DNA from 3 places in the Salipiger sp. PrR007 genome. Region 3 is predicted to be linked to each of the others. Evidence: riboswitches for the same ligand, from Rfam matches in the RefSeq annotation. Region 3 holds a riboswitch; each other region holds the start of a gene.

Region 1 (6,359 bases), on a different contig from region 3:
GGGGTGGCGCGCCGGATCCGATGGTATTCTGGCCAAGAACGGCGCGCGCTTTGCCCTGACGCTGACCACCTATCCCGACCGTCCCGAACTGCCGCTGGTGTCGGCGGTGCTCGAACAGCAGTTCCGGCAGATCGGCGTCGCGCTGACGATCAATTCCACCAACTCCTCGGAGATCCCCGCGGGGCATCAGGATGGCTCGCTCGACCTGGGGCTGATCGCGCGGAACTTCTCGCTGATCCCCGATCCCATCGGCACGGTCATGTCCGACTTCGTGCCGACCGGCGATTGGGGCGCGATGAATTGGGACAACCCGGAGTTCGTGGAGCTGGTCTCGGGCATTGCGCGCGGCGACGGCGATGACGCGGACCGCACCCATGCCGCCGAGATCCTGCAAGCCGAGCTGCCGGTGATCCCGATCGCGTGGTACCAGCAGACGCTCGCGGCAGCGACCGATCTTAGCGGCGTCACCATCGATCCCTACGAGCGCAGCTTTGGCCTGCAGGATCTGGAGCGGACTGAATGAAGTCACTGATCTCGCGGATCATCCAGGCGGGGCTGGTGGCGGGGCTGATCGGCACCGCCACATTCGCCATGATGCGCGCGTTGCCCGGCGACATGGCCTGGCGCATCGCGTCGCACCGCTACGGATATGACAATGTCGACGCCGCCGCCGCCGATGCGGTGCGCGAGGAGCTGGCGCTCGACGGGCCGGCGCTTCCGGCGCTGCTGCGCTGGCTTGGCGATCTGGCCCGGCTGGACTTCGGCAACTCGCTGGTCTCGGGCGCGCCGGTGATGGACGAGGTGGTCCACCAGCTTGGCGCCTCGCTGCAGCTTGCCGTTGCGGCGCTGGCGCTGTCGCTGCTGATCGGCCCGCCGCTCGGCATCCTCGCCGGGCTGCGGCCCGGCGGCCTGCTCGACCGGGGGCTGCTGGTGCTCTCGACGGGGCTGCGGGCGGTGCCGCAGTTCCTGCTGGCGCTGGTGCTGATCCTGCTGCTGTCGGTCGGGCTCGGCCTTCTGCCCGCCGCCGGACACGGCGCGGCGCGGCATTTCATCCTGCCGACCGTCACCCTCGCGCTTGGCCTTGCCGCGGTGAACGCGCGGATCGCCCGCGATGCCATGGCGCGCATCGCGGCCATGCCGTTCTGGCGCTTTGCCGAGTGGAAGGGGCTGTCGCGCCGCCAGGTGCTGCTGCGCCACGGGCTGCGCAACGTCGCGGTGCCGCTGGTGACCTACCTTGGGCTGCAATTCGTCACGCTGGTCGAGGGCGTGGTCATTGTCGAGTCGGTCTTCGGCTGGCCCGGCATCGGCCACGCGCTGGTGCATGCGATCTTTGCCCGCGACGTGCCGATGGTGCAGGCCACCGCGCTGGTGCTGGGGCTGGGCTTCGTGCTGGTGAACGCCGGTGTCGATGCGATGACCCGCAAACTCGACCCGAGGGGGCTGGCATGACGAGCATCGCGCATCCTCCCGCAGCTCGCGCGGGCTTTCCTTGGGCGCGCAGCCTTGGCGCCGCGCTGGTGGCGCTGGCGCTGGCCTTCGCCATCCTCGGCCCGGTGCTGGTGCCGGGCGATCCCTTCGCTCAATCCCTGCTCAAGGCATTGGCCGGCCCCGAGGCGGGCGCGCCATTGGGCTATGACCATCTGGGCCGATCGATCTATCACCGTCTGGCCGATGCGTTGCGGCTCTCGCCGCTGATCGCTCTGGCGGCGGTTGCCACCGCCGGAGCCTTGGGCCTGACGCTGGGCACGCTCGCCGCGGCGCGGAGCGGCTGGACCGACCGCGTGCTGACCACGCTCGCCGATGCGCTGCTGGCGCTGCCCGGCCTGTTGCTGGTGCTCATCGTGCTGGCGATCATGCCCTCGACCGCTACCGGCTTCTGGCTAGGCCTGTCGCTGGTGCTCTGGGTCGAGTTCTTCCGCCTCACCCGCGCCGCGGTGCGCGACACGCTGGCTTCCCCGGCGGTGCAGGCGACGCGGCTTCTGGGCTTTGGTCCGGTCTACGTCTTCCGCCGGCACCTCTGGCCGGAGATCGCCCCGATGATGCTGACGGCGGGGGCCTTCGGCATGGCGACGGCCATCATGGGCATCGCCGCGCTCGGCTTTGTCAGCGTCGGCATGCGCGCGCCCACGCCCGAGCTTGGCCTGATGATGGTCGAGCTCATGCCCTACTGGCAGGAGGCGCCGCATGCGCTGCTTGCGCCGGTGATTGCCACCTTCGGCCTGCTGCTGGGCCTCACCCTTCTGGCCGGGAGCCGCGAGACATGACCCTTCTGAGCGCAAAGGACATCTGCATCCACGACGGCGGCACGCAGCTTGTCGAGCCGCTGTCGATCACGCTGGAGCCGGGGGTGCCGCTGGTGATCCTCGGCGAGACCGGCTCGGGCAAGAGCCTGTTTGCGCAGGCAATCATGGGCACGCTGCCCGAGAGCCTCTCGGCGCGGGGCGAGGTCGAGATCGGTGGGCGACGGATCAGCGCCGCGCGGCCGCGCGAGTTCCGCGGCCTCTGGGGGCGGCAGATCGCGGTGCTGCCGCAGGAGCCGTGGCTGTCGCTGGACCCGCTGATGCCCGCCGCGCGGCAGGTCGCCGAGGCGCATCAACTGGTGCGCGGCCTGAGCGCCGCCGAAGCCCGCACCCGCGCCGGTGACGATCTGGCAGCGCTGGGGCTTCAGGGCGCCGGAGCAAAACTGCCGCATGAACTCTCCGGCGGCATGGCGCAGCGTGTGGCCATCGCCGCGGCGCGGGCCGGGGGTGCGCGGATCGTCATCGCCGATGAGCCGACCAAGGGGCTTGATGCCGCGCGCCGCGACGATGTGGCCGAGTTGCTGATGGCAGAGGTCGGCAGCGGCGGCGGGCTGATCGTCATCACCCACGATCTTGCGCTGGCGCGGCGGGTCGGTGGGCAGATCATCGTGCTGCGCAAGGGCCGCGTGGTCGAGACCGGCCCCACCGCCGATGTCCTTGCCGCGCCAAGATCCGACTACACCGCCCGGCTGATCGCGGCGGACCCCGAGACATGGCAAAAGCGCGCGCCCGCGCCCGCGGGCAGCAGCGTGGTTCGGGCCGAGGGGCTCGCCGCGACCCGCGGCGACCGGGAGCTTTTCCGTGATGTGTCGCTGGATATCGCCGCGGGGCAGATCTTCGGGATCACTGGGCCCTCGGGCTGTGGGAAATCGACGCTGGGGGATGTGCTGCTCGGGCTGCACCGCCCCTCCGCCGGGCGCGTCACCCGCACTGCATCTCGGGCGCGCGCCTACCAGAAGCTGTATCAGGATCCCGTCGCGGCCTTTCCGCGGCACCAGAGCCTTCAGCGCACGCTGAGCGATGTGGCGCGGCTGCATGGGCAGGACCCGCGGCAGATCGAGCACCACATGGAGCGCCTCGGCCTTGCCCCAGTGCTGCTGGGTCGCAAGCCGGGCGAGGTCTCGGGCGGGGAGTTGCAGCGACTGGCGATCCTGCGCCTGCTGCTGGTGCGCCCGGCCTTCATCTTTGCCGATGAGCCGACCTCGCGGCTTGATCCGATCACCCAGGCAGAGGTCATCAGCCTGCTTGTGGACACCGCCGAGCGCGACGGCTGCGCCATCATGCTGGTCAGCCACGATCCGGCGCTGGTGGCAAAGACCGCCGACCGAGGGCTTTCGCTTCACTGCCCGGCCGGGATGCAGGGCGACCCCGATACGCCGGGCCGATGCGAGCATGGCAACTTGACAAAGCACGGCGCCGCCCCGAGGTTCGCCGCGAACGGTTCCCATCCGGGATGAAAAGGGAACCCGGTGACGCGGCCTTGGGCCGCGGACTCCGGGACTGCCCCCGCAACTGTAAGCGTCCGTTCCGAGCCACCCGCCCCTCCGGGCGAAGCCACTGCGCCAAACGGCGCGGGAAGGCGGTTTCGGGACCATGGCCGCAAGTCAGGAGACCTGCCGTTCCGGCCCCGCGATCCCGCGGGGGCGTCACCTGCGCAACCGACCGGACGGGGTGTCCGGGAAAGGATATTGATGTTTCTTGCAACCTCGGGCCGCCTCCGCGGCCTTGCGCTGCTGTGCTGCGCCTTGCTGCCCATTCCTGAAACCACATTTGCTGAATCGACCGACTACCCGTTGCAGATCCCCAACTGCGACCGTGTGACGACCTATGCCAAGCCGCCCGAGCGCGTGGTCTCGATCGGCCAAGGCACGACGGAGATCCTGCTCTCGCTCGGCCTCGCCGAGCATATCGTCGGGACCGCCATCTGGCTCGCGCCGCTACCAGCGCCGCTGGTCGACGCGGGGCAAGCCGTGCCGCGCATCGCCGACAACTCGCCCGGTTTCGAGGCCGTGCTGAAAGCCCGCCCCGATTTCGTCGCGGCGCAGTGGATCAACGACATCGCCCCGGATCAGGCCCGGGTTGGCACCTTCGCCCAGTTCGACGATTTCGGCATCAGCACCTATGTCTCGCCTGCGGAATGCGCCAAGAGCGACTTCGTTGCGGGCAGCGGCGACGGCGCCCGCGCGCAGGCCTGGAGCGACGATCTGCTGAACCGGGAGATCACCGAACTGGCCCAGATCTTCGGCGTGCCGGCGCGGGGGGCTGACCTGGTTGCTGCCAATGCCGCCCGGATCGAGGCGGCAACGGCGGGTGCGGCAGCGCTGCAGGCAAGGGACGTCTCGGTGCTCTACTGGTTCTCGTCGCCCGAGATCGCCGGCGAAGCCTATGTGGCCGGGCGGTTCGGAGCCCCGGCATGGATTTCCGAAGTTGTGGGGGTGCGCAACGTGATCACCTCGGACGAGGAATGGCCGCTGGTTGGCTGGGAGACGATTTCAGAGCTCGATCCGGATGTAATCGTGCTGGGCACCATGGAGCGGCGCAACCTCCCCGGCGACGACGTGGGCGCGAAACGCGCGTTCCTGGAAAGCGATCCGGTTGCCAGCCAGCTGCGCGCGGTGCGTGCGGGACATCTGATCGAGATGCCCGCGCATTCGATGAACCCAACGCTTCGGGCCGTCGACGGGGTCGAGGTCCTTTCGACGGGCCTGAAAGACATCGGTCTTACGCGGTGAGCGTTTCGCGCCGGACCCGCTCCGGCCCTCTGACGGGGCTGGGGTCCTTCGTGCTTGCCGGTGGCGTCGCCCTCACCCTCGCGACCTGCTGCGCGGTTCTCTTCGGCGAGATCAGCGTGACCCCGCGCGAGGCCCTGTCCACGCTGGCCAACCGACTCTTCGGGCTCGACCTTCCGGTCGATCCGATCCGCGAGGGGATCGTCTGGCACTACCGGCTGAGCCGGGCGGTGGTCGCCATGTGCGCCGGAGCCTCTCTGGCGATCTGCGGCGTGGTGCTGCAGGCGCTGCTGCGCAACCCGCTCGCCGAGCCCTACCTGCTTGGGATTTCGGCCGGCGCCTCGACCGGCGCGGTGCTGGTCATCGTACTCGCGCTCGGTGCCGGGGCCGTCACGGTTTCGGCCGGGGCCATGGCGGGGGCGCTCCTCGCCTTTGGCTTTGTGGCGGTGCTGTCTTTCGGCGCGGGCCGCGGTGCCGAGAGGGTCATCCTTGCCGGCATCGCCGGCTCGCAGCTGTTCAATGCCGCCACATCCTTCATCGTCACCTCCTCGGCCAGCGCCGAGCAGACCCGTGGCATCATGTTCTGGCTGCTTGGCAGCCTTGGCGGTGTGCGCTGGCCGGATGCCGGCCTGGCCCTGCCCGTGTTGCTCGTGGGGCTGTCTGTCTGCCTCTACCGGGCGCGGGCGCTCGATGCCTTCGCCTTCGGCGAGGATGCGGCCGCCTCGCTCGGGGTCGATGTCGCGCGTGTGCGCGTCGAGCTTCTGGGACTTACCGCACTTCTCACCGCCTGCGTTGTCAGCATCGTCGGGGCCGTGGGCTTCGTCGGGCTGGTGATCCCGCATGCGACCCGCTTCTTCGTCGGTCCGGCGCACGGGCGGCTCATCCTAGGCTCGGCAATTGCGGGCGCGGCCTTCATGGTCTTGGCTGACGTGCTGTCGCGCCTCGTGTTGCCGGGACAGGTGCTGCCGATCGGGGTGATCACCGCACTCTTCGGCGCCCCGGCCTTTGCCGTCCTGCTGTGGCGTTCGCGGGGACGGGAATGAGCCTTCGGAGCGAAAATGTCTCTTGGTCCTCAGGTGGCGCGGCAATCGTCAAGAGCGTGACCCTGCGCGTGCCCGACCAAGGTGTCCTCGGCCTGGTGGGGCCTAACGGCTCGGGCAAATCGAGCCTGCTGCGCCTGCTGGCCGGGGTCCGCCGCGGCAGCGGCGGCGCGGTCCTCGTCGACCAGCGGCCAATCGAGACGATACGTCGTTCCGAGATCGCGCGGCGGCTTGCGCTGGTAGAGCAGCACGCGACGACCGATGTCGGGCTGACCGCGCGGGATGTGGTG
Region 2 (6,359 bases), on a different contig from region 3:
TCGAGGGCCTGTGCTACGACGTCGCAAAGACCGGCGAGATGCACTCGGACGAGCTGGTGCTGGCCGATGACGGCAAGCCCTACACCGTGGTGGGCTACCTCAACGGCGCCGGCTCGGTGCTGACCAAGGGCGAGGGCGAGAACGACTACTCCGGCTCGCGCCCCGAGCTGACCCAGGAAGAGGCCACCGACATCGACTACGTGCAGCAGGCGCTGATCCCCAAGTCCTCGGAAAGCCACTCGGGCGAGGATGTCGCGGTCTATGCCAAAGGCCCCTGGGCGCATCTCTTCGACGGCACCATCGAGCAGAACGTGATCTTCCACGTGATGCACCACGCCGTCACCGCCGAGTGATCTTCTTCTGACAGATTTGGCGGGGGCGGACTGTCCGCCCCCGTCGCCGTTCCCGCTCGAAAGCCTCTCGCCATGTTCACCCGCCGAACGTTCCTCGCCTCGACGCTCGCCACCCCCTGTCTCACAGCGCCCGCCGCGGCCGATCCTTTGAAGCTGCGCGAGCTCTACCAGACCAAGGGCCGCGGCCTTTCCGAACTCGCCCAGCAGAGCGCCGGCCAGAGGCTGGAAGTCGAGGGGTTCATGGCGCCCCCACTCAAGGCCGAGAGCCGCTTCTTCGTGCTCACCAAGATGCCCATGGCCGTCTGCCCCTTCTGCGAGACCGAGGCCGAATGGCCCAATGACATCATCGCGGTCTACGCAAAACGCGTGGTCGAGCTGAGGCCCTTCAACGTCAAGATCGTCACCAGCGGAGTGCTGGAGCTCGGCGCCTACACCGATCCCGACACCGGCTTCGTCAGCCTGATGCGGCTTGTCGATGCGACCTACGGCTGAGCCGCCCATGTCCCTGCCCCTTGTTGTCAAGGACCTGCGGCTGCACAGCCCGCGCGGCCGCCTGCTGCTCGACCTGCCTGCCCTCGACGCAGCGCCCGCTGCGCTGATCGGCATCCGAGGCGTCTCGGGCGCGGGCAAGACCACGCTGCTCTACGCCCTCGCCGGGCTGCTGGACCGCGCCGAAGGGTCTGTGCGCTGGGGCGAGACCGAGCTTCTGGCGCTCACCCCCGAGGGCCGCGCCCGCTTCCGCGCTGCCAATATCGGCATGATCTTCCAGGATTTCATGCTCTTCGAAGAGCTTGGCGCGCTCGACAACGCCGCGCTGACCGCGCTCTTTCGCCCCCGTGCCGAACGCGAGGCGCTGCGCACCCGCGCGCAGGCCCGGCTCGCGGCGCTGGGGCTGACCGAAATGGGCCGCGGCGTCACCAGCTTCTCCGGCGGCGAGCGCCAGCGCGTCGCCATCGCCCGCGCCATGGCGGCCGAAGCCCCGGTTCTGCTGGCCGACGAGCCCACTGCCAGCCTCGACCGCGGCACTGCGGACCGGCTGATCGACGACCTCGTGCAGCTCGTCCGGACCCAGGGCACAACGCTGATCGCAGTCAGCCACGACGCGGCGCTGCTGGCGCGCATGGACCGGGTGCTGACCATCTCTGGCGGGCAACTGCTGGCCGACGAGGGGGCCGCATGCGCCTGATATGGGACTCCCTCCCGGCGCTGGCTCAGGACGTCGCGCTGCTGGCGCTCCTGCTTCTGCCCGCGCTCATCACCGGGCTCCTCGTCCTGCGCGGCTATGCCCCCTGGCCGCTGCTGCGCGGCTTTCTCGGGCGCTTTCGCTGGAGCACGGGGCTCTTCGTGCTGCTCATCGGAATCTCGACCGGCATGGGCATCGGGCTGCTGGCGCAGGAGCGCGGGCTGCGCCGCGGCACCGCGCAGGCGGCGGACAAGTTCGACGTCATCGTCGCGGCGCCGGGCAGCGAGCTGACTGCCCTCTTCGCCTCGGTCTTCCTGCAGCCCTCGGACATGGGGCTGGTTTCGGGCACCGCCTACGCCGAGATCGCCGGTCACCCGCAGGTCTCCATCGCCGCGCCGCTGGCGTTCGGAGACAGCTACGGCAGCGCGCCGGTGGTCGGCACGACCGCGGACTTCCTGCGCCATCTTTCCGAGGACCGGATTGAGGGGCGGCTCTGGGAGGATCACGCCGAGGCGGTGATCGGCGCGCTGGTGCCGCTGGAGATCGGCGCAGGCTTCACCCCCGCGCATGGCACCGGCGACGCTGCCGATCCCGAGGCGCATGGCGGCAGCCACGAGGCGGTAGGGGCAGAGGACCATGATGGAGACACTCACCACGACGAGGCCCACGACCACGACCATGGCGCAGCCATCACCGTGGTCGGCCGCATGGCGCCCACCGGCACGCCCTGGGATCGGGCGATCCTGATCCCGGTCGAATACGTCTGGGAAATCCACGGGCTCGCCAACGGCCACGCGCCGGACAATGAGGCCCGGATCGGCCCGCCCTTCGATCCCGAGTATTTTCCCGGCACCCCCGCCGTGGTGGTGCGAGCGCAGGAGCTCTGGGCCAATTACGCGCTGCGTTCCGAGTTCACCCGGGACGGCGAAACCATGGCCTTCTTCCCCGGCGCGGTGCTTTCGCGGCTCTACCGAGTGATCGGCGACGTGCGCCAGGCGATGTCGGTGATGGCGCTGGTCACCCAGGGGCTGGTGGCGGCGAGCGTGCTCACCGGGCTCTTCATCCTCACCCGCCTCTTCCGCCGCCAGATCGCGCTGCTGCGCGCGCTCGGCGCGCCCCGGCGCTTCGTCTTCGCCACGGTCTGGGCCTTCTGCGCGGTGCTGCTGCTCGCGGGGGCGCTGCTCGGACTGGCGGTTGGCTGGGGCGCGGCGGGGCTGCTGTCGCGCGTGCTGAGCGCCCGCACCGACATCGCGATCTCGGCCCTGCCGGGCTGGACCGAGCTGCACCTGCTGGCCGGCTTCGTCTCGCTCGCCCTGCTGCTGTCCCTGCTGCCCGCCGCCGTGGTGCTGCGCCAGCCGGTCCTGGACGGGCTGCGGAGCTGAGCCCGCGCGCCTCAAGGTGTCCGACCGTTTCTGATCATTGCGCGACGCGCGGCGAGTCGCTATGCCGTCCCTGCTTCGGTTCCGGGCGGCTTGCTGCCCGGTGAATAGGGAATGCGGTGCGGGCGGCCTGCCCAACTCCGTGACTGCCCCCGCAACTGTAGGCGGAGAGCGACGCCGGACCTAAGTCACTGCCTTTCGGGGCGGGAAGACCCGGCCAAGCGATGACCCGCGAGTCAGGAGACCTGCCGAAGCCGATCACCCAGTCCCGGCGCGGGGAGCGCCGCGGGCGACGGACCTTCCGTAGAGGTGGCATCACGCTAACCGTCTGCGGCAGGGGACTCCCTTCCGGCGACAAGAAAAGAACGGAAAAGGGACCATGAAGCCAACGCAGCGCGCAGCGCTCTTCACAGCCACCGCCCTCACCACGCTCGGCCTCACGGGCACCGCCTTCGCGCAGGAGGCCACCGACCTCGGCACGCTGACCCTCAGCGCCAACCGCGGCGAAAGCACCGAGCTTGCGCGCAGCGGGGTGACGGTGGAGGTGGTCACCAAGGAAGACCTCGAGCAAAGCGGCGAGACGCTGCTCGCCGACCACCTCGCGCGGCTGCCCGGCGTCAGCGTATCGCGTAACGGCGGTATCGGCGGGCTCACCTACATGCGCATTCGCGGCCTCTCGAGCCGATATGTTGGCGTCTACATCGATGGTATCGACGTCACCGACACCTCGGCGCCTCAGATCCAATACGACTTCGGCACGCTGACCACCGGCGGCATCAGTCGCATCGAGGTGCTGAAGGGCTCGCAATCGGCGCTCTACGGCTCCGAGGCGATCGGCGGCGTGGTGAACATCACCACCAACCGCGCCACCGAGGAAGGGCTAAGCCAGAGCGTCGAAGCCGAATACGGCAGCTATGACACCCGCAAGCTGGGCTACAACCTCAGCTACCTTGGCACGCGCGGCAGTTTCGCCTCGTCGCTGAGTTACATCAAGACCGACGGCTATTCCGCCGCCGACGAAGACGACGGCAACGACGAGGCCGACGGTCACGAGGCCACCCGTCTTAGCTTCTCGGGCGACTACGCGCTGACCGACACGGTGACCCTGGGCGGCGCGGCCTTCTGGGAAAAAAGCAGCCACGATTACGACGAGTTCGGCCCGACGGACGGCGTCACGCACGACGAGAAGGTTGAGGGCGAGCAATACGGCGCGCGGGCTTTCGCGCGCGTGGAAACCGGCGGCGTCCGCCACGAATTCTCGGCGCAGGTCTTCGAGACCGACCGCACCGACACCTACGAGGGGTCGGATACTGACTATCTCGGCCAGCGCCGCGGTCTCGGCTACGAGGGCCAGACCGGACTCGGCGCCGCTACCCTCACCTTCGGCGCCGATTACATGCGCGAGGAGTTCGAGGTACTCAGCGCATGGGGTGACAGCGAAGGCGACTACGCGACCATCGGAATCTGGGCACAGGCCGACTGGCACCTGAGCGACAAGCTGGAACTGGTCACCGCCCTGCGCCACGACGACCACTCCGAATTCGGCGGCAAGACCACGGGCCGAATCTCGCTGGCCTACCTTCCGAACCCCGACCTCACGCTGCGTGCCAGCGTCGGCACGGGCTTCCGCGCGCCCTCTCCCTACGAGCTCTACTCAACCGGCTCGGGTAACCCGGTTCTCGAGCCCGAGACCTCGGTGAGCTACGAGCTCGGCGTCGAACAGCGCTTCGGCGCGGGCTACCTCGGCGCGACCCTCTTCCGCACCGAGATCACCGACCTCATTGACTACAACTACCCAAATTACGTGCAGATCGACGGCACCAGCTGGACGCAGGGCGTGGAACTGACCGGCGGGGTGAACCTGTCCGAGGCGCTGTCGCTTGCCGCCGCCTACACCTGGACCGACAGCAAGGACGCGCAGACCGGCGACCGTCTGTCCCGTGTGCCGCTGCACGACCTGTCGCTGTCGCTCGACGCCGATGTGACCGATGCCTTCCGTGCCGGCCTGACGGTGCAGCATGTCTCGGGCCTCGAGGATACCGACGAGCCGCTGGACGATTACACCGTCGCCAACATGAACCTGCGCTATGCCCTCACCGATCAGGCCGAGCTCTACCTGCGGGTCGAGAACCTCTTCGACGAGGACTACCAGGTGGTGAAGGGCTACGGCACCTCGGACCGCGCCGCCTATTTCGGCGTAAGGGCGAGCTTCTGATGCTGCGGCGCGCGCTGATCCCACTGTCCCTGCTCGCGGCTATGGGCCTGTCCCCGGCCACCGCGCAGGACGCTCCGGCGCGCGTCGTGTCGATGAACCTCTGCACCGACCAGTTGGCGATGCTGCTCGCGGCCCCGGGTCAGTTGCTCTCGGTCTCGAAGCTGGCCCGGGACCCGATGAGTTCGGCCATGGCCGATGCGGCGATGGCCTACCCGGTCAACCACGGGCAGGCCGAGGAAGTCTGGCTGATGCAACCGGACCTCGTGATCGTCGGCAGCTATACGGCGCAGGCGGCGGCGCAGATGCTCGAACGGCTCGGAACTCGGGTGCAGCGGATTGCCCCCGCCACCTCGCTCGCCGACGTGCCGGCGCGGCTGCGCACGCTGGGCGAGGCGATGGGCCGGCAGGCGCGCGCCGAGGCGCTGATCGCCGAATTCGAGACCCGCCTCGCCGCCCTCCGCGAAAAGGTGGACCGCCGCCCCTCTGCCGCGCTCTACTACGCCAATGGCTACACCACCGGCGACCAGACGCTTGCGGGAGAGATCCTGCTCGCCGCCGGGTTCGACAATATCGCCGGGGCGCGGGGCGGCGGTCAGCTGCCTCTCGAGGCGCTGGCCATGGCCCAGCCCGAGGCGCTGATCACCGCCCGCCCCTACCCCGGCGCCTCGCGCTCGGAGGAGATCCTGATGCACCCCGTCGTCCGCCAACTGCGCGCCGCCCAAGCTGCCACCGCCAACACCGGAACCGACTGGATCTGCGGCACACCCTTCGTGCTGCAGGCCATCGAGGAGCTCTCGGAGTTTCGCAAAGCCCTCGAAACGGAGACCGAATGACCCGCGCCCTCGCGATCCTCCTGCCGCTGGTACTGGCGCTGGCGGCGGTCTCGCTGTCGCTCGGCCCGGCGGACGTCAGCCTGCCCGAAAGCCTGCGCGCGCTGGTCTTCGGCGGGGACGGCCCACTACCCATGGTGATGCGCGAGATCCGCCTGCCCCGGGTGCTGCTGGCGCTGATGATCGGCGGCACGCTGGGGCTGGCAGGGGCGGCGATGCAGGGCTACCTGCGCAACCCGCTGGCCGAGCCCGGATTGCTGGGCGTCTCGGCCAGCGCAGCGCTCGGGGCGGTGCTGGCGATCCAGACCGGGCTGTCGGCGGCCTTTGCGCTGGCGCTGCCCCTCAGCGCCCTGGCGGGCGCTGTGGTGGCCGTGCTGATCCTCATCGTGCTCGCCGGGC
Region 3 (6,359 bases):
GGGTGGTGACGGTCGAGGATCTGGTCGGCAGCTACTCGGGCGCCCTGCTCGGCCTTTCCGGCAACGAGGGGGTGATCCTGCTGGTCATCATGCTGATCCTGCTGATCGCCGGCATGTTCATGGATGCGGTGACGGTGATGTTCATCTGCCTGCCGATCTTCATGCCGGTGGTGCGCGAGCTGGGCTGGGATCCGGTCTGGTTCGGCGTGCTGGTGATGGTGAACCTCGCCATCGGGCTGATCACCCCGCCGGTCGGCATCAACCTCTATGTGGCCGCCAATGTCACCCGCCTGCCGATCGAGCGCGTCGCTCGCGGCGCCATGCCCTTCCTGCTGGTGTGCCTGATCGGGCTGGCGGTGATCGGTGCCTTCCCGCAGCTTTCCCTCGGCCTGCTCGGCCCCGCCAACTGAGGAGTCCTTTATGACCCAGAAGACAGCCATCGTCACCGGCGCCGCGCGCGGCATCGGGCTTGCGACCACCAAGCAATTCCTTTCCGAGGGTCGCCGCGTGGCGATGATCGACCGGGACGCCGAGGTGCTGATGGCGGAGGCCGGGCAGCTCGACAACGTGCTGCCGGTGGTCTGCGACGTCTCGCAGCCGGACCAGGTGGCGGCGATGATCGCCGAGGTGGCCGAAGCTTTCGGCCGCATCGACGCGCTGGTGAACAACGCCGGGGTCGCGGATTTCGGCCCCATCGAAGAGACCACCTTTGAGCGCTGGCGTACCGTCATGGCGACCAATCTCGACGGCGTCTTCCTCTGCTCGCAGGCGGCGATCCCGCACCTCAAGCAGGTGCAGGGCGCCATCGTCAACATCGCGTCGATCTCGGGCCTGCGTGCCTCGACGCTGCGGGTGGCCTATGGCACCTCGAAGGCCGGGGTGATCCAGCTCACCCAGCAGCAGGCGGCGGAGCTGGGCGAATACGGCATCCGCGCCAACTGCGTGGCGCCGGGTCCGGTGCGCACCAAGCTGGCCATGGCGGTGCATTCGCCCGAGATCATCGCGGCCTATCACGACGCCATCCCGCTCAATCGCTATGGCTCGGAGGATGAGATCGCCTCGGTGATCGTCTTCCTCTGCTCGGACAAGGCGAGCTACGTGACCGGGCAGACTATTGCCTCGGACGGCGGCTTCCAGTCGACCGGGGTGGGCCTTCCGGCGCTGCGGGTCTAACGCGCGCGGTTCAGGAACAGGCGGATCCAGCGGAAGACCAGCATCAGCGCCAGCGTGGTGGCGATCAGCCCGATCAAGTCGCCCACCGCGTAGATCGCCACGACCGCCACCGAGTCGTCGGGCAGGATATGCCCCGAGAACACCAGCGACTGGCCCGCGGAGTTGATCACCGAGGCCAGCGCCCCTGCCAGCAGCAGCCACTTCCAGTGAATTTGCGCCCGCTGCCCGGCGTAGACGCGCCGCCCGGCCAGCGCCATGGCCTCGAAGGCGAGGGGCGCCGAGGCCGCCCCCACGGCGATGGACAGCAGGATCAGCGGCTGGGTCGGGGTGCTGATCTCCGCCGGCGTGAAGAGGGCCTCCGACAGGAAGGCGCCCAGAAACAGCGGCAAGAAGGCCCGCTTGCCGAGCAGCCAGGTCGAGAGCACCCGCACGCCATGCGGCAGGTAGGCCAGGCTGGCAAAGATGGTGAGCTCCGGCATGAGCCGCGACTGCATCGGGGTGATCAGAAGCGCGGTCAGGCCGTGTGCGAGGACATAGGCCAGGATCACCACGGAGAAGTTCTGCAGGACCGTCATGTCGGGCGCGCGCGGGGCAGGGGCTCAGCTCAGCGGCAGCGGCGCGCCGACAAGGTCGCTCCGCACGACGTAGGCCCGCGCCTTGGTGTCCGCCGCCCGTTCCAGGAGCCCGCGGTCGAGAAGGGTGCGGATGGCCCGGTAGAAGGTCGCCTGCGCGGAGGAGCGGACCAGCGCATGGTCGCGGATCTGCTCGGAGCTGATCACGTCGCCGGGCCGCTCGCAAAGTCCATGCGCGGCAAGGAGCACGTCGCGTTCCAGGCGGCTGAGATCTTCGAGACCGACATCGCGTTCGAGCTGGCGCAGCATCTCGCGAAGCTGAAGGATGGAGCTGAGTTTGTTCATGGCAGCAAGTCTTTGCGCAGCGCGGCCATGGGGTCAAGAAATGTCACAGGTCGCCGCCCAGTTAACTTTATCAATTTGATAATCTCTTGGAGTCAGGTGAGCTCCGTGCTACGCAACCGACGTGGCGTTAGGTCAAGAGTGCCTTTTTGACGAGTATCCGTGAGTGGTGGCGCCGCAGCTCATTTGAGAACCTTTCGCCTTGGTGCTTTCCGGCACCAAGGCTTTTCGTTTCGGGCTTCCGGGGACGAAGGGCCGGGATCCGGTCGTCGGACACGCAGGCGTCAGTCTGCGCCGTCCGTGGAGGCACGGCGCAGCAGGTAGGTGTCCATGATCCAGCCATGCTTGGCCCGCGCCGTCTGCCGCAGGGCGATGATCTCCTGCGCGACCTCGGCCAGCGGGCCGGAGCGGAGGATCTGCGCCGGGCTGCCGAGGTAGGCGCCCCACCAGATGTGCAGTCCCTCGGCAGGGAGCCCCGCGAAGCTGCATTCCCCGTCGAGCATCACCACCACGGTCTCCTCGCCCGCGGGCCAGCCCCGCGCGCGGAGGCGCCGCCCGGTGGTGAGTTTCACCGCGCCGTTCACGCTGTTGAGCGGGATCGCATGGGCGGCGGTCAGCGCCTGGATCGCGGTGATGCCGGGGACCACCCGCAGCCTTGGGGGCGGCTGGAGGCGCCCGGCGATGCGCAGCGTGCTGTCGTAGAGAGCCGGATCCCCCCAGACCAGCAAGGCGACCGGCCCCTCCGGCGCGCCGTGCAGCGCCGCGATCCAGCGCCGGGCGATCTCGTCGTGCCAGGCGGCGACGCGCTCGGCATAGGGGAGCGTCGGATCGCGCACGGGGTAGGTGAAGGTGCGGATCTCGGCGTTTGTGCCCGCGGCCTCGAGGATCACCTGGCGCAGCGCCCGGAGGTCGTCTTTCGCCTCGCCCTTCAGCGGCAGCAGGATGACGGCCGCGTCGCGCAGCGCCTGTACCCCCTCGAGGGTCACATGGCCGGGGCTGCCGGTGCCGATGCCGACAAGCCAGAGGTCCTGGATCATGGAGCTTTCCTTGCGGTGGGTGCCCGGCCCCGTTCTGGGGACCGGGCGCCTGGTCAGGCGGTATAGAGCCTTGGCGCGAAGAGCCGGCCGAGCCCGGTGTCGCGCAGCGATTTCGCGGCGGCGAGCGCGGCGAGATCGGCCAGCGGCTCGATCAGCAGCACCAGCATGTAGGCGCCGCCGAAGGTCAGCACCGCGCCGAAGGTCTCGGCCGAGATACCCTGGCCGTAGAAGACCCAGAAGGTGACCCAGGCGACGACCCCGGCCTGGAACACACCCGAGAGCTTCAGCACGTCGGCATAGCGCAGGTCCACATAGGCCGTGTCCGCGGGCACCACACGACGGGCGAGCGCCGCGGTTGCGAAGAGCGGCACCAGAAGCGTGGTGACATTGACGAAGTACATCGGCAGGTCGCTGGGCGCGAAGAACAGCCCCTGAACAAGCAGACCCAGCGCCAGACCCATCGCGGCGGGTGCGGCGCCGAGCAGCAGGAAGAGCGTCGAGCCGAGGATGAAATGCACCTCAGAGACACCCACCGGGAAGTGCGGCAGCACCTCGAAGAAGACGAAGGTGCCCACGGCGGCCATCAGCGTGCGCGCGGCAAGCGAAACGAGGTTGCTGCGCGCCGCGTCCTCTGCGGCGAGCTTGGCGGTATAGCCGGCGGCGCCTGCCGCGGTGACGGCGGCAAAGGCCAGTTTGGCGCCGTCGACGACGCCGGGTTCGATATGCATGATATTTCCTTTACGTGTGGCTGCCCCACCGGCAGCGAAATTGCCCATGAGGGCGGGAAAGGGGGTCGCATGGCAGGTCTCCTGACTCGCAGATCGTCGCGCCTCGGCCCTTCCCGGCATGCCTGCCAGTGGATCTTCCTCGGCGCTCCTCGCTTACAGTTGCGGGGGCAGTCCGGGCCTCTCACCCGGTTCCCTTGCGTCCCGTGCGGGACACCATGCGGGGTCGGCTCAGCGCCGGGCTTTGGTCTGGATGCGCGCCTCCTCTTCGGCTTGTGCGCGGGGGGCAGACGGCTCCTCCGCCGAGATCAGGTGAAAGAAGGTTCCCGTGACCTGCCCGCGCCGCGAGCCGGTCTCGGCCACCGGGGCGCCATCGGCATCGGCGACCTCGGCCAGCGGCGGGTCGGGTTGCTGCAAGATGGTGGAGTAATGGAACTCATGGCCGCGCAGCGCCGCCCCGGCGTCGAAGCCCGGCATCGGCGCGCGCAGCACCGCGCGGCGATAGCCCAAGTGGAACTTGCGGGTCTCATAGCTGGTGACGAGGCCCAGCAGGCCCGCCATTTCGTGCCGCGTGCCGCCTTTGTCGATCAGCCCCGCGCCAAGGGCCATGTAGCCGCCGCACTCGCCGTGGACCGGGCGCGTCTCGGCATGGCGGCGCAACCCGGCGCGGAAGGTCTCGGCGGCGGCGAGCCGCCCGGCGTGCAGTTCGGGGTAGCCTCCGGGCAGCCAGACCAGATCGGCCCCGGCGGCGGGCGGCTCATCGGCGATCGGAGAGAACGGCAGGACCTCGGCCCCGGCGGCGCGCCAGCCTTCGAGAAGGTGCGGATAGGTGAAGGAAAAGGCCGCGTCCTGCGCCAGCGCGATGCGCTGCGCCGGGGGCCTGGGCAGGGCCGGCGTTGCGCCGGGCAACGGCCCGCCCGCAGCAGCGGTGCGGAGCGCGGCAAGGTCGACATGCTCGCGCAGGAAGGCGGCGTACCCGGCGATGGCGGCTTCGAGGTCCGGATGCTCCACGGCCTGGATGAGCCCGAGGTGCCGCTCCGGCAGGGTCAGGTCGCCGCGCCGGGGCAGCACGCCGAGCACCGGCAGCCCGGCGCGCTCCATGCCGAGCCGCGTGAGCCGCTCGTGGCGGGGCGAGGCGACGCGGTTGAGAATCACCCCGGCGAAGGGCAGATCGGGCATGTACTGCCGGAACCCCAGCGCCGTTGCGGCGGCGGATTGCGCCTGCCCGCCCACGTCGAGCACCAGCACAACCGGCCAGCCCATCGCCCGCGCCGTCTCGGCGCTGCTGCCAAAGCCCTGCTGGCCGCGCGTCGCGACCCCGTCGTAGAGCCCCATCGAGCCCTCGGCGAGGCAGATGTCCGCCCCCGCCGCCTGCGCCGCGATCGCCTGCCAGAGGTGTGGTCCCATGGCCCAGCCGTCGAGGTTGAAGCTTAGCCGCCCGCTGGCAGCGCGGTGGAAGGCCGGGTCGATGTAGTCGGGGCCGGACTTGAAGGGCTGAACCGCCAAGCCGTCCTCGGCCAGCGCCCGCAGCAGGCCCAGCATCACCGTGGTCTTGCCGGTGCCCGACGAGGGCGCCGAGACCAGAAGTCCGGGAACCTCAGCCATCGATCTGCGCCTCCTGCTCGGGGGTCCAGCCACTCCACGGGCTCTCGGCGCTTTGCGGGCGGTGGCGGCGGTCGTAGTCCACCGCATAGAGGCAGCTCTCTTCAAAGCCCTCGCCCGCCAGCGCCGGTCCGACAAGGATGAGCGCGGTGCGGGTGATGCCCGCGCCGAGCTTGTCCTCGATGTCCGACAGCGTGCCGCGCAGGATCACCTCGTCCGGCCAACTGGCGCGGTAGACCACGGCGACGGGGCAGTCCGCGCCATAGGCGGGGGAGAGATCGGCAACCACCCGCGCGATGTTCTGGATCGACAGGTGGATCGCGAGCGTCGCGCCGGTGGCGGCGAAATTGGCCAGCGTCTCGCCCTCGGGCATCGACGAGGCCCGGCCCGGCGTGCGGGTCAGCACCACCGATTGCGCGAGGCCCGGCAGGGTCAGCTCGGCGCCGAGCGCGGCTGCGGCGGCGGCGAAGGCAGGCACGCCGGGGGTGACCGAGACCGGGATGCCGAGCGCCTTCAGCCGGCGCATCTGCTCGCCCATCGCTGACCAGACCGAGAGATCCCCCGAATGCAGCCGCGCCACGTCGTGGCCCGCGTCATGGGCGAGGCGGATCTCGGCGATGATCTGGTCGAGGTCCAGCGGCGCGGTGTTGACGATCCGCGCGCCGGGGGGGCAATGGCCAAGGATCGCCTCGGGGACCAGCGAGCCGGCGTAGAGGCAGACCGGGCAGCGCGCGATGATGTCGCGGCCGCGCAGGGTCAGCAGGTCGGGCGCGCCGGGGCCGGCGCCGATGAAGTGAACGGTCATGGATCGGGTCCTTCTGCCAGCGCGCAGCTGGCCATGCGGTCAGAGGAAATGACGCGCGCGCCAAGCAGACGTGCGCCCGGCCCGGCGGCGGCGAGGGCGGCGG

Evidence for each region. Region 3 has a riboswitch for cobalamin ahead of G0Q01_RS05715 (energy-coupling factor ABC transporter permease). Riboswitches for the same ligand answer to the same signal wherever they lie in the genome.
Region 1: it holds a riboswitch for cobalamin, as region 3 does, so the genes downstream of both, G0Q01_RS04100 (ABC transporter substrate-binding protein) here and G0Q01_RS05715 (energy-coupling factor ABC transporter permease) in region 3, are expected to answer to the same signal.
Region 2: it holds a riboswitch for cobalamin, as region 3 does, so the genes downstream of both, G0Q01_RS00085 (TonB-dependent siderophore receptor) here and G0Q01_RS05715 (energy-coupling factor ABC transporter permease) in region 3, are expected to answer to the same signal.

The regions. Positions count from the first base shown of each region.
Region 1 covers NZ_JAAGOZ010000012.1:28,699-35,057, forward strand. The annotation lists gene G0Q01_RS04080 (ABC transporter substrate-binding protein) at 1-523, shown strand, start outside; gene G0Q01_RS04085 (ABC transporter permease) at 520-1,449, shown strand; gene G0Q01_RS04090 (ABC transporter permease) at 1,446-2,264, shown strand; gene G0Q01_RS04095 (ABC transporter ATP-binding protein) at 2,261-3,757, shown strand; cobalamin riboswitch at 3,737-3,921, shown strand; gene G0Q01_RS04100 (ABC transporter substrate-binding protein) at 3,992-5,032, shown strand; gene G0Q01_RS04105 (iron ABC transporter permease) at 5,062-6,072, shown strand; gene G0Q01_RS04110 (ABC transporter ATP-binding protein) at 6,069-6,359, shown strand, end outside.
Region 2 covers NZ_JAAGOZ010000007.1:19,703-26,061, forward strand. The annotation lists gene G0Q01_RS00065 (alkaline phosphatase) at 1-353, shown strand, start outside; gene G0Q01_RS00070 (hypothetical protein) at 426-845, shown strand; gene G0Q01_RS00075 (ABC transporter ATP-binding protein) at 853-1,539, shown strand; gene G0Q01_RS00080 (FtsX-like permease family protein) at 1,530-2,918, shown strand; cobalamin riboswitch at 2,978-3,183, shown strand; gene G0Q01_RS00085 (TonB-dependent siderophore receptor) at 3,295-5,130, shown strand; gene G0Q01_RS00090 (ABC transporter substrate-binding protein) at 5,130-5,963, shown strand; gene G0Q01_RS00095 (iron ABC transporter permease) at 5,960-6,359, shown strand, end outside.
Region 3 covers NZ_JAAGOZ010000014.1:106,201-112,559, reverse strand. The annotation lists gene G0Q01_RS05740 (TRAP transporter large permease) at 1-410, shown strand, start outside; gene G0Q01_RS05735 (SDR family NAD(P)-dependent oxidoreductase) at 421-1,173, shown strand; gene G0Q01_RS05730 (hypothetical protein) at 1,170-1,748, opposite strand; gene G0Q01_RS05725 (hypothetical protein) at 1,773-2,090, opposite strand; gene cobF (precorrin-6A synthase (deacetylating)) at 2,372-3,124, opposite strand; gene G0Q01_RS05715 (energy-coupling factor ABC transporter permease) at 3,178-3,852, opposite strand; cobalamin riboswitch at 3,906-4,085, opposite strand; gene G0Q01_RS05710 (cobyrinate a,c-diamide synthase) at 4,081-5,454, opposite strand; gene cobM (precorrin-4 C(11)-methyltransferase) at 5,447-6,256, opposite strand; gene G0Q01_RS05700 (cobalamin biosynthesis protein) at 6,253-6,359, opposite strand, start outside.